3 regions of the Rhizobium sp. CNPSo 3670 genome follow, and region 1 is predicted to be linked to each of the others. Evidence: predicted binding sites of a transcription regulator. Region 1 holds the regulator's gene; each other region holds the start of a gene.
The links. Region 1 encodes LexA, which represses DNA repair genes until DNA is damaged. Its sites were predicted from a motif close to TGTTCNNNNTGTGTTCNG; they were not measured.

Region 1 (4,188 bases):
GGTGGCGTCAAAAATGACGGGAGCCCCCATCGCCGCCATGATCGGCAGCGAACGCATGTCGGAAACCAGCGTATTGTAACCGAAGGAGGCACCGCGCTCGCACAAGAGCACATTCGGATTGCCGCTGGCGTTGAGCTTCTTCAGAACGTTCTTCATATCCCAAGGGGCGAGGAACTGGCCCTTCTTGACATTGACGGCGCGGCCGGTCCTAGCGGCGGCGATCAGAAGGTCGGTCTGACGGCAGAGGAAGGCCGGGATCTGCAGGACATCAACCACCTTGGCCACCTCGGCGCATTGCTCGGCCGTATGGACGTCGGTTACGACGGGAAAGCCGAATTCCTTCTTGAGGTCGGCAAAGACCTCCATGCCCTTTTCCAGGCCGATGCCGCGTTCAGCCGAGAGCGAGGTACGGTTCGCCTTGTCGAAGGAGCTCTTGTAGACGAGGCCAATGCCGAGCTTGCCGCAAAGCTCCTTCAGCGTGCCGGCGACCATGAAGGCGTGATCCCGGCTCTCCATTTGGCATGGACCGGCGATCAGCGACAAGCGGCCAGTATTGGAAAAAGTGACCTGGCCTTCGCCTTCGCCGATCCTGACTTCGGAATTCGTGTCGGTGCTCATCGTGTTTCCTCGAAGGCGAAGAGCGCACCCTGCCCGGGCGTGGGCTTCACCAGAATGCGATTGTTCTTGCGTGTGAATGTGATCCCGTTAGCACCCAAATGCGCTTCTGTCACGGCAAGATCGATGACGGTGAAGAGGATTGCCCGCCCCCGCAGGCCGCGATCGGCTGATGAGACAGCGGTTTCGAAATAGGCCTCCAGCCCTTCCGGCGTCATCAAGCTGATCTTTGCATTCGATGCCGCGATATTCATGCCGAAACCGGTTTTCTCCACCGCCGCCTGCCCAATCGCGAGCCCGACGAAGGCGGCGAATGCCGCCGGGTCCGGTGCACAAAGTGCGATCTCGGCAATGCCGATCACGCCATTGGCGTGCGTCTCCAGCGCGGCGCGATCTGTAGGGAACGAATTGATGCGCTGGCAAGTAAAGAGAAAGAAATCGGGGGCGCGCAAATCAGCTGCAAAGGCCAGCTTAAAGCTGCCGACGCTCTCCGAACCGTCCGGCATCCGCATCGGCCGGCTGAACTGCAACATCTCACCGGCGCTCGCGCCGTTGCTGACGAAGCGCTTATGATCGAGGTCGGCATCCTCGCTGAGGAAGGCCAGCGCAGAAAGTCCCTCCTCGCCGCAGCGGAAACGGAAGGCGCGATTGCGGGCGATGAAGACGTTGCCCTGGCGGGCTGCTGCCTCGCTCTCGTCGACACTCGCCACGCCAAGCGGCTCCAGATAGGTCTTGTCGGCGAAAAAGACGCAGGCATTCTCCGTTCCGAAGGGATGGCCCCCATCGGCGGCGACGGTGAAACCGAGCTTGCCGAGCCTTTCACGCGCCAGATCGATATTGACCACGGGCAGCACGACATGATCCAGCGGGTGCGACCTGGCGGAACGCGCGTTCATGAATATCCCTCCTGAAACCGGCAAGAGATGTGCGACAGCATCTCCCTCAATGCAAGACATGTGCGCCAATCCAGCAAATGAAAATAAAAATCTCCGCGAGTTGACGTGAACTTTTACGGAAATTTAGCTACTTGCGGAACACATATGGAACATATAGTGTCCGTTCTGGATTTGTTTCAATCACGGGGTCTGACGTCGATGCTCACGCGCAAACAACAGGAGCTTCTCCTTTTCATCCATGAGCGCATGAAGGAATCCGGCGTTCCTCCCTCTTTCGACGAAATGAAGGATGCCCTGGATCTCGCCTCGAAATCCGGCATTCACCGCCTGATCACGGCGCTTGAGGAACGCGGCTTCATTCGCCGCCTACCGAACCGCGCCCGGGCGCTCGAGGTGATCAAGCTTCCGGAGGCCTATAACCCCAGTCTTCAGCGTCGCGGTTTTTCGCCGAGCGTCATCGAGGGCAGCCTCGGCAAGCCCCAGCCGGTCGCCGCCCCCGCTGCGCCAAAGCCGATCGCCGACAATGGCAATTCCGTCTCCGTGCCGGTCATGGGACGTATCGCCGCCGGCGTTCCGATCTCGGCGATCCAGAACAACACCCACGACATCGTCGTTCCCGCAGATATGCTCGGCTCCGGTGAGCACTATGCGCTGGAGGTCAAAGGCGATTCGATGATCGACGCCGGCATCTTCGACGGCGACACCGTGATCATTCGCAACGGCAGTACCGCCAGTCCCGGCGATATCGTCGTTGCCCTCGTCGATGACGAGGAAGCAACGCTGAAGCGTTTCCGCCGCAAGGGCGCCTCGATCGCGCTCGAGGCCGCCAACCCGGCTTATGAGACCCGCATCTTCGGGCCCGACCGCGTGAAGGTGCAGGGTAAGCTCGTCGGCCTCATCCGTCGCTATCACTGACGCCGGATGGGCTGGAATCGGTAAAACGATCATTGCGCCAATCATAGGCGCGATGGCGCATCCATGGTCGCGACAAAGCATCGAAGGCGGTGGTGACCTCCAGGGCGGCATCGGCGAAACGCAATTCGAGCGAGCCGGTCCTACGCAGCGTCTCGCCGGTGAAAAGCGTGCCACCTGAACGGCAGCGGTTGAAACGCAGACGGACCGACGTCACGACGATATCGGCCGTATCGCAGGCCGGGCCGAGATAGGCGGCATTGTCGATAACGGTGACGATATGGCCATTGCCAAGTCTTGATGTGCACCAAGCCTTCTTGACGCAGGAAAAACGGTTTGCTTCACCGCCTGCTGCGGCTACCCGCATCGCCGCACTCGCTTCGTTCTGCTGATCGCGGGAAAGCCCGACACGGCGGCCTTCTCCTTCCGGCGGGATGGCCGGACCATCCAGCATCGTCGGCGGATCATGTGTCGGCAGCACCAGCGCTCTCTGCCACTGGTCGAATATGAAATCCGGCGGGTTTTCACGGTTGGAAGCTATTGCCTCAGCCGCGACGACCGCAACCAGACTGCCATCCTCCGAAATCACCAGATCCGGCGGCCGGGGGACCGGCAGAAGCAGCACGATGAGCGTCGAGATGGCGATGATCGATGTGCCGACGTGGCGCAGCCGAGTTCGCAGTAGCGTCAGCAGCAGAAAGCCTGCCACCGCCACTGCGAAATACCAGCCGGGCAAGCGGCCGATGCCGATATCACCGCCCCAGCCGGACACCGTCTTGGCAACCGCAATCACCAGATCGAGGCCGAATCCGACGACCTTCCAGAGCGGAGCGTCCAGACCGAAAGGCATGAGCAACATCGCCAACAATCCGGCCGGCATGACGATGAAGGAGATAATCGGCATCGTCGCAAGGTTTGCCGGCAGGCCGTAAGCCGTCAGGCGATGAAAATGCTCGATCGAAAACAATGCGGTGGAAAAGCCGCCGATCAGCGAGGTCAGGAAGACGCCGCCGAAGAAACCGGCGACGGCAGCCACCGGCCTCATGATCGGCAGTTTCAGAAAAGCGTTTTCGCGGACACGCCTGTCCTTCCACAACTGATAGCCCGATACCAAGGCCAATGTGGCGGCAAAGGACATCTGAAAGCTCGGTCCCAATACTTCCGAAGGTGAAATGGCGATGATGATGAGCGCGGAGAGAACGACATTGCGCAGGCTGATCGACGGCCTGTCGAAGAAGACGGCAATCAGCATGATGGCCATCATGATAAAGGCGCGCTCGGCCGAAACCCCGAAACCGGAGATCAGGTAATAGGCGGTGACGGCGATGAGCGCGCCGGCAGCGGCGATCTTCTTTGTCGGATAGGCTTGGGCGACGCCGGGAAAGAGGCTGAGCAGCATCCGAAAGCCGACGAAGAAGATGCCGGCCGACAGCGCCATGTTGAGGCCCGAGATCGCGACGATATGGGCAAGGCCGGACTGGCGCAGCGCCTCCGTCGTCGCGTGCGATATGGCGCGCCGTTCATCCGTCACCAGGGCAGCGGCAAAGGCGCCGGTATCACCGGGCAGGATCGATCTTATGCGGTCGCCGATGCTGCTGCGCAGCTGGTAGAGCCATTCGAGCAGGGCGTCCGCCGTCGACCTGACCGCCTGCGGGCCTGCCTCCAAGTCGAGTTTCTCCGGCGCACCATAGAAGAAACCGTTGGCGCCGATGCCGTCGAAATAGGCACCGAAGGAGAAGTCGTTGAGCGCGGGAAGTGCGGGGCC
Region 2 (4,188 bases), on a different contig from region 1:
CGATCCTGGCGCTGCTGCGCTACATCAAGGAAGAGCTGCTGCTGGTTCTAGGCACCTCGTCGTCCGAGGCCGCACTGCCAGGGCTGATGAACAAGATGGAAAAGGCCGGCTGCAAGCGCTCGGTCGTCGGCCTCGTCATCCCGACAGGCTATTCCTTCAATCTCGACGGCACCAATATCTACATGACGCTGGCCGCCCTCTTCATTGCCCAGGCAACCGGCATCCAGCTCTCCTGGGGTGATCAGATCCTGCTGCTGCTCGTGGCGATGCTGAGCTCGAAGGGGGCTGCTGGAATCACCGGCGCCGGCTTCATCACGCTTGCCGCGACGCTCTCCGTCGTGCCCTCCGTGCCGGTCGCCGGCATGGCGCTTATCCTCGGCATCGACCGCTTCATGTCGGAATGTCGGGCGCTGACCAACCTCGTCGGCAATGCGGTCGCGACGATCGTCGTGGCACGCTGGGAAAAGGAACTGGATACCGCGCAGCTCGCCGCAGCTCTCGGCGGCCAGACGGAAGAGGCGGCACCGGCCGGCGGACTTCAGCCCGCCGAATAGACCAGCCGATCGTTGGTAATCCTTGCAGCGGCCCGTTCCACAACGGGCCGTTCGCGTATCGAGAATTTCGTTCTCTCGTCGTCATTCCCGGCCATTGTGCAGTCTTGTGCCCAGGATCTGCTACCGACCCGAGGCAGATGCTCCGGACAACCGGGGGACAAGCCCGAGCATGACGAAGGAGGGTCGGCGGACTTTCTTCAGCCGCCCCAGGCCCGTTATCCAACGAGCCCGGTTTCGTTCTGCTCAGCCACGATTGTCGCCGAGAAGGCGATCATAGACGGCGCCGATCGCGTTTGCTTCCTTCTCCAGCGCGAAATTCGCCCGGACATGACGCAGCGCATTCTCGCCATGCGCGATCGCCAGCGCCGGATCCGCGATATAGGGGGCGATGGCCCGGGTCAGCGCCTCACCATCGCCGGCGGCCACCACCGCGCCGGTCTCGCCTTCGGCGATGAGTTCGGCATAGGCGCCGGCGTCCGATGCCACCACCGCGGTCCGCGAGGCCATGGCTTCGAGCGGCGTCAGACCGAAGCCCTCATTGCGGGAAGGGGCTACATAAAGCGTCAAACGGCGATACCAGATTTTGATATCGGGCACTTCACCGAGGAAAAGGATACGGTCGGCGAGGCCCGCGGCGGCGACATCGGCCTTGAGCTTTTCGCCGAAGGCGGTGTGCTCCGCCGTCACGCGGCCGGAGACGACGGCCGTCCATTCGGGGTGCTGCGGCAAGAGTTCGATCATCGCTTGGACGAAGAGATCGGTGCCCTTCTGATGACGCACGCGGCCGAAGCAGCCGACGAGATAGCGTCCGCGCAGCCCGGTGGCGCCAATGCCATCGTCGGCCGTTTCCGGCGGGTGGAACAAGGAAAGGTCGACGCCGTGCTGGATGACCGTGTGAGGCACCTCGAGATAGGAGCCGGAACGGTCGCTGGTCGCGATTACCGCATCCATGCGGCGGATCAGCCATTTCGTATAGGCGGTGTGACGGCGTTGCGCGGCCGAGGTGAAGAGCAGCTTCAGCGGCATGCGCAGGACATGGCAAAGCAGGATGCCGACGGCCATCTCATTGTTGCGGCGGGCGTGCCAGACGCGGTGACGGCGCCGGGCCGGCGGGCGCCAGAGCCCGAAAAGCTGCGCCCAACTCAGTTTTGGCAGGGCCTCCGGCAGGCCCGGCCCGAGCGTTGCTATGCGCATGCCAAGCCGGATCTGACATGGGATGAGCTGGACGATGGTCGAGGTGACGCCGGAGAGCCGGCGCTTGAAGTTGGGCGCGATGATCTCGACGTCACGAATGTCCGGCAAGGATGGATCTCATGTCTGGCGGGCGATCAGCCCCAGGAAACCTGGAGGATTTCGTAGGCCTTGGAGCCACCGGGCGCGTTGACCTCGATGGAATCGCCGACTTCCTTGCCGATCAGCGCACGGGCGATCGGGGAGGAGATGGAGATGCGGCCGGCCTTGACGTCGGCTTCCTGGTCGCCGACGATCTGGTAGGTCTTTTCTTCCTCGGTGTCCTCGTCGACGAGCTTCACCCTGGCGCCGAACTTGATCTTGTCGCCCGACATCTTGGTGAGATCGATAACTTCGGCGCGCGCCGTTAGGTCTTCCAGCTCGGTGATGCGGCCCTCGTTGTGGCTCTGGGCTTCCTTGGCGGCGTGGTATTCGGCATTTTCGGAAAGGTCGCCATGGGCACGGGCTTCGGCGATCGCCTCGATGATTCGGGGACGCTCTTCCTGCTGACGCCAGCGCAGCTCTTCCTGCAGCTTGACGAAACCACCCTGTGTCATCGGTACCTTATCAACCATTTTTCTGTCCTTCACTCCTTGCGGCCGCCCGTCTTGCGTCAGCACAGTCAGGCACACACAAAAGAAAACAGGTCCCGAAGGGGAGCTTCGGAACCGTGCCACAATCATAGTTGCATGCTTATAGCAGATCGCCACGGCTGATTTCCAGAAAATTCGCATAAATGAAACGCAACCCGCTGGTACGTCAGGTGATGTGCGCCAAAACGGGGCAGAAGCGGGGACGTCGGGATTGACTTTGCAGCCAAGAACATATAGTGAACGTTCTAATGAAGAAGTCGCTAACCGAACGTTTGGCCATCCTTTCAGACGCCGCGAAATACGATGCTTCCTGTGCTTCCAGCGGCACGGTGAAACGCGATTCGAGCAGAAGCGGCGGACTGGGTTCGACCGAGGGATCCGGCATCTGCCATGCCTATGCTCCGGATGGGCGGTGCATTTCGCTTCTGAAGATCCTGCTCACCAATTTCTGCATCTATGACTGCGCCTATTGCGTCAATCGCTCCTCCAGCAATGTCGAGCGGGCACGCTTCACGGCGGAGGAAGTCGTCTGGCTGACGCTGGAATTCTACCGCCGCAACTATATCGAAGGCCTCTTCCTTTCCTCCGGCATCATCCGCTCTTCCGATTATACGATGGAGGAGATGGTCCGCATCGTCCGCGAACTGCGGGTGACGCATAGTTTCCGGGGCTACATCCATCTCAAGGCGATCCCCGAGGCGTCGCCGCATCTGATCGAGGAGGCGGGGCTTCATGCCGACAGGCTGTCGCTCAATATCGAGCTGCCGACCGATAGCGGGATTACCCGTTTCGCACCGGAGAAGAAGCCTGCCAGTATCAGGCGATCGATGGGGGACCTCCGGCTCAAGATCGAGGCGGCCAGTGAGCCGACATTAAAGACGAGGAAACGACAGCGTTTCGTCCCGGCCGGCCAGAGCACGCAGATGATCGTGGGCGCGGACGGGGCCAATGACGCCACTATCCTTGCGAGCAGCGGCCGGCTTTACAGCAGCTATGGCCTGAAGCGCGTCTATTACTCCGCCTTCAGCCCCATCCCCGACGCTTCGAAAAACCTGCCGCTGATCAAACCGCCGCTGATGCGAGAACACCGGCTCTACCAAGCGGACTGGCTGTATCGGTTCTACGGTTTCGGCATCGAGGAAATCACCGCAAGCCAGGCGGACGGCATGCTTGATCTCAATCTCGATCCAAAGCTTGCCTGGGCCCTTGCCAACCGGGGCGAGTTTCCGGTCGACATCAACAAGTCTGAGCGTGAGCGACTGCTGCGTGTGCCGGGCCTCGGCACCAAAACTGTGAAGGCGATCGTTTCGGCGCGCCGTTTTCGTCGCCTGCGGCTCGACGATCTCTCGCGGCTCGGCGTCTCGGTCAAGAAAGTTCAGGCCTTCATCTCAGCGGAAGGCTGGTCGCCCCGACGGCTGATCGACCGCCCGGACCTGCGCGCCATGTTTGAGCCGCAGCCTGAACAATTGTCGTTGCTGTGATGCGCAGGGTCATGCTTGCGGGACGCGGAGATTTAGGCGAATGGCGGGATGCCGCGCGCGCCCTGGCAGCCGCCGGCATATTGCCCGAGGAGATCGACTGGCGCGAAAAAAGCACTGAGGCCGATCTTTCGTTTCAACGCGATGCCATGCCGCCGGAGCCTGCGACATCACGCAAGCCAATGACGGTGCCGCCCGCTTTCATCGAGCTTGCGGAGACGGTTCTCTGCCATTCCGATCCGGCGCGATTTTCCCTGCTTTACCGTCTGCTCTGGCGGCTGCAATTGGACCGGCGACTGCTTGAAGTGGCTTCCGATGAGGATGTCGTGCGGG
Region 3 (4,188 bases), on a different contig from region 1:
GCCGCGCGCCATGCGACGGCAGCTCTTCACGAGGCGCGGCCCGACTGGTATTTCCAGGCGACGGAAACGGTTTCGGGAGGCATGTGATGGCAGGTTTGGACGAAAAACGGCCCTTCATCGCCGTCGGCATAGCCGTCCTCACCGTCTCGGATACGCGCACGCCGGAGACGGACAAGTCCGGCGATACGCTGGCGGTGCGGATCGCCGAGGCCGGCCACAGGCTGGTCGAGCGGGCGATCGTGCCCGATGACCGGGAGAAAATCGCCGCTCAGGTCAAAGCCTGGACCGAGCGGGATGAGATCGATGTCGTTATCACCACGGGCGGCACCGGCTTTACCGGCCGAGACGTGACGCCCGAGGCGCTGGAGCCGCTGTTCGAAAAGCGCATGGATGGCTTTTCCGCTGTCTTCCACCGTATCTCCTATGACAAGATCGGCACGGCGACCATCCAGTCGCGCGCCACCGCGGGCGTTGCCAACTCCACCTTCATCTTCGCCCTGCCCGGCTCGCCCGGTGCCTGCCGGGACGCCTGGGACGGCATATTGAAAGCACAGCTCGACTATCGCAGCGTGCCTTGCAATTTCGTCGAGATCATGCCGCGCCTCGACGAGCATCTGAAACGCGGCGCAAAGAAATAGACTGGCGCTGCCGTTACAATGCCGCGGTCGCGCCGTCGAAAACCCGATTTAGACTTTCGAGGCCGACGCGCTGGCCTTTGTTATGTGGCAATGCCCGGCAGAGCCGGCATCGAATCCCAGCTATCACCGGACAGCAGAATGCAACTTATGCCGTGGACATCCGTGACGACGAGCGTCCAGGTGCCGCTTTTGGCGGCATAGACCTCGAGAACGGCGTTCTGGTTGACCAGGCCGACGGCGGTAAGCTTCTCACCGAAGTTCCTGTCGAGGAAACTGACGACGTCGGATCGGCCTGCGCAACTGAGCATCGTCTGCGATGCTGCCAAATGCGGATGCGCGATCACCAATGTCGGCAATATGACGGCCAGCAGGCCGAAGATCCTACCGCGTACGCCGCAGATCCTACCGCGCATGCGGTAAATCCTACCGCTTGGCATGACGCACCTCCTTTCGCCGGAAACCCGGCAGAAGAGGAGATTTTTCGCCGACCTGTTCTGCCGTTCACCGGCATTCCACGGCACCCGTTGCGAAGCGCGGCGCTTCCGGCGGCGCCATAGGTGAATTATAACGCGAAATCCGACCGGGCGCCATCTTTGCGCCATGGCGGGAGTAATCACCAAAGCGCGCTTGCGACGAGACCAGCCATCCGGCTGCCGCCACTTTCCCGCTTGCGGGCGAAGGGGATATGCCGCGCCGGATTCCTCCATCTCGACGTTGCACTGGGCACGTCCCCTCGCCCCGCTTTTGCGGGGAGAGGGTTAGGTGAGGGACAATCTCTCAGACAGGCTCGATGTAGCGATGGGCATTCTACCGCGTGGCACGCGCCACCCAGGAAGGAATCAATTCACTTGCAAGCTTGCGCGGCTTCTGGCCCTTGGCGAAGTCGCCAACAGGCATCCCGCTTCTGGCGGCGGCGAGCGCCAGGTTCTTCGGCATCAACAAGCCAAGCTCCAGCGGCGGTCGACCGCGGGCAACGCGCTGGAAGAACGGGCGTCGATAGCCGCGCGACGCGGCAAAGCGCGCTGGTGTCTTATTCAGCGCCACATATTCGGCGATCTCATCGATCCAGCCGGCCTGCGGCCTGGCGCCCGGCTCGATAAAGAGCAGCCATTCGCCTCGGGCGGAGCGCACGATGTCCTTGATATCCCACTGTGAATGGAAACGGCAGCCAGCGGCGTCGGCGACCCGCGAGGTTCCGTCGCGCGAGCCGTGATCAAGCACGATCACATCGCTGACGAGTCCTTCCACCGCGCCTGCCACCAATACCGATAAGGTCTGCGCCAGTTCGGATTCCTGATCCTGGCATTCGAGAACAACCGTCAACATCGATTATTCATAATGCGCCGCACAATTTTTTGCCAGCACCGTTTTGCGTATTTTGTTCTTGCATTGTTCTCATTTTACCGATAGGAATTTAATCATCACAAACGGGCGGAGACAACGGCTTTCCGCTGCGGGAGAATCCGATGAGAGAGCAGTCCCTGGCAGGGCAGGCCGCATTCGCGCCTGCCAATACGGCAGATATTGCCGATGCGATGATCGTGTCCTCCGGTCTTCGGGTCGAGGTTGACCGGCGGCGCGGGCGTGGAGCAGGACTGAACCCAACAGGCCGCTTCGAAGCGCTGCAGCGGGAGACCTTCGACGACGGTTGGCAGACGCTGGAAGAACTGCCACCGTTCAAGACCGTGGTTCAGATCGAAAAGCCGCGCACGGCGATTACACGCAATGAATCGCCGGACCTTTCCTTCGACCGCTCGATCAATCCCTATCGCGGCTGCGAGCACGGCTGCATCTATTGTTTCGCCCGCCCGACGCACGCCTATATGGGGCTTTCGGCGGGGCTCGATTTCGAGACGAAGCTCTTCGCCAAGCCCGATGCGGCGAAGCTCTTGGAGCGGGAGCTCGCCAAGCCGGGGTACAAGGTGAGGGTGATCGCGATCGGCACAAATACCGACCCCTATCAACCGATCGAGAAGGAGTGGCGCATCATGCGCGGCATCCTCGAGGTGCTGAACAAGGCGAACCATCCGGTGTCGATCGTCACCAAGTCGGCGATGATCCTGCGCGATCTCGACATTCTGCAGGAGATGGCCGGCAAAAACCTGGTGCGCGTCGGCATCTCGGTCACCACGCTCGACCGCAAGCTTGCCCGGGCGATGGAACCGCGCGCCGCCACGCCGCCGCGACGGCTGGAGACCATTCATGCGCTCTCTGAGGCAGGGATCCAGACTGCCGTCATGGCCGCGCCGCTGATCCCGGCGCTGAACGATCACGAATTGGAACGCATTCTGGAATCGGCGAAGGCTGCCGGCGCAACCGAGGCGAGTTATGTCATCCTCAGGCTGCCGCTTGAAGTCAGCCCGCTCTTTCGCGACTGGTTGCTGCAGCACTATCCCGATCGTTACCGGCACGTGATGTCGCTGGTGCGCTCGATGCGCGGCGGCAAGGATTACGACGCAGATTTCGGCAAGCGCATGAAGGGCGCCGGCCCCTATGCCTGGCAGATCGCCCGGCGCTTCGAAATGGCGGCGAGACGCTTCGAGCTGACACGCCGCAGCGTGCCGTTGCGCGACGATCTGTTCGTGCCACCGGATGGCAGCGGCGTACAGCTGTCGCTGCTCTGATTTTTTAAGGTTGCGCATCGGCTGCTCAGAAAATCCGCCCTGTTTTCGAGCCCCGAGCGCAATTTCCGCGGATGGCCCTGACCGCCTCCATCCGCAGGACCGTCCCCGGCCGCCGCCCTGATCCGGGGACTTGCGGGAAATCGGGTTGGCGTGCGAGGTTCAGCCGCATGAAACGTCGCACGCCACCCGATTCTCCCCTGCTTTTCGACACGGTCCCTCTCGTGCCGGATTTCAAGCTTGAGCTCAAAGCCCGCAAGGCCGGCCACTGGCCGGTCGCCGGCGCCGACGAGGCAGGCCGCGGGCCGCTGGCGGGGCCCGTGGTGGCCGCTGCGGTCATCCTCGATCCGAAGCGCATCCCTGAAGGCCTCAACGATTCCAAGCAGCTCTCGGCCCAGCGGCGCGAAGAACTCTTCGCGCAGATCCTGGCGACGGCGACGGTTTCCATCGCCTCCTCCAGCTCGACCCGGATCGACGAAACGGACATACGCAAGGCAAGCCTTGACGCGATGCGCCGCGCCATCTGCAGCCTCGCCATTCCCGCAAGCTACGTCCTGACAGATGGGCTTGATGTGCCGCCCGGCCTCGATTGCCCAGGACAGGCCGTGGTCAAGGGTGACGCCCGCTCGGTTTCCATCGCCGCCGCCTCTATCGTCGCCAAGGTGACGCGCGATCGGATGATGGCGCGGGCGCATCATGTATTTCCCGATTACGGTTTTGCGGCCCACGCCGGCTATGGCACGGCGCAGCACCGCGCCGGCATTGAACAGCACGGCCCCTGCTCCCTGCACCGAATGAGCTTTCGGCCACTGCGGAAGGACGGCGACGAGCCTGAGATGGACGAACTGCTCTCGGAATAGTCGCCGAAAAAAGATCGGCATATTCCGCCTTTAGAGGGGTGCACGCCGGATCAGGAACGGCTCCGCAAG

Region 2: a site for LexA is predicted at 2,603-2,620, ahead of AC13QO_RS25125 (putative DNA modification/repair radical SAM protein). Genes of this name have one in related genera too.
Region 3: a site for LexA is predicted at 2,018-2,035, ahead of AC13QO_RS21330 (PA0069 family radical SAM protein). Genes of this name have one in related genera too.

Annotation. Positions count from the first base shown of each region.
Region 1 covers NZ_JBXSOL010000011.1:40,465-44,652, reverse strand. The annotation lists gene kdsA (3-deoxy-8-phosphooctulonate synthase) at 1-618, opposite strand, end outside; gene AC13QO_RS13530 (VOC family protein) at 615-1,511, opposite strand; gene lexA (transcriptional repressor LexA) at 1,710-2,426, shown strand; gene AC13QO_RS13520 (ComEC/Rec2 family competence protein) at 2,407-4,188, opposite strand, start outside.
Region 2 covers NZ_JBXSOL010000032.1:26,135-30,322, reverse strand. The annotation lists gene AC13QO_RS25140 (dicarboxylate/amino acid:cation symporter) at 1-554, shown strand, start outside; gene AC13QO_RS25135 (glycosyltransferase family 4 protein) at 798-1,856, opposite strand; gene greA (transcription elongation factor GreA) at 1,883-2,359, opposite strand; gene AC13QO_RS25125 (putative DNA modification/repair radical SAM protein) at 2,626-3,858, shown strand; gene AC13QO_RS25120 (UdgX family uracil-DNA binding protein) at 3,858-4,188, shown strand, end outside.
Region 3 covers NZ_JBXSOL010000021.1:95,125-99,312, reverse strand. The annotation lists gene AC13QO_RS21350 (4-(cytidine 5'-diphospho)-2-C-methyl-D-erythritol kinase) at 1-87, shown strand, start outside; gene moaB (molybdenum cofactor biosynthesis protein B) at 87-638, shown strand; gene AC13QO_RS21340 (hypothetical protein) at 719-1,051, opposite strand; gene AC13QO_RS21335 (glycosyltransferase family protein) at 1,446-1,964, opposite strand; gene AC13QO_RS21330 (PA0069 family radical SAM protein) at 2,105-3,262, shown strand; gene rnhB (ribonuclease HII) at 3,430-4,119, shown strand.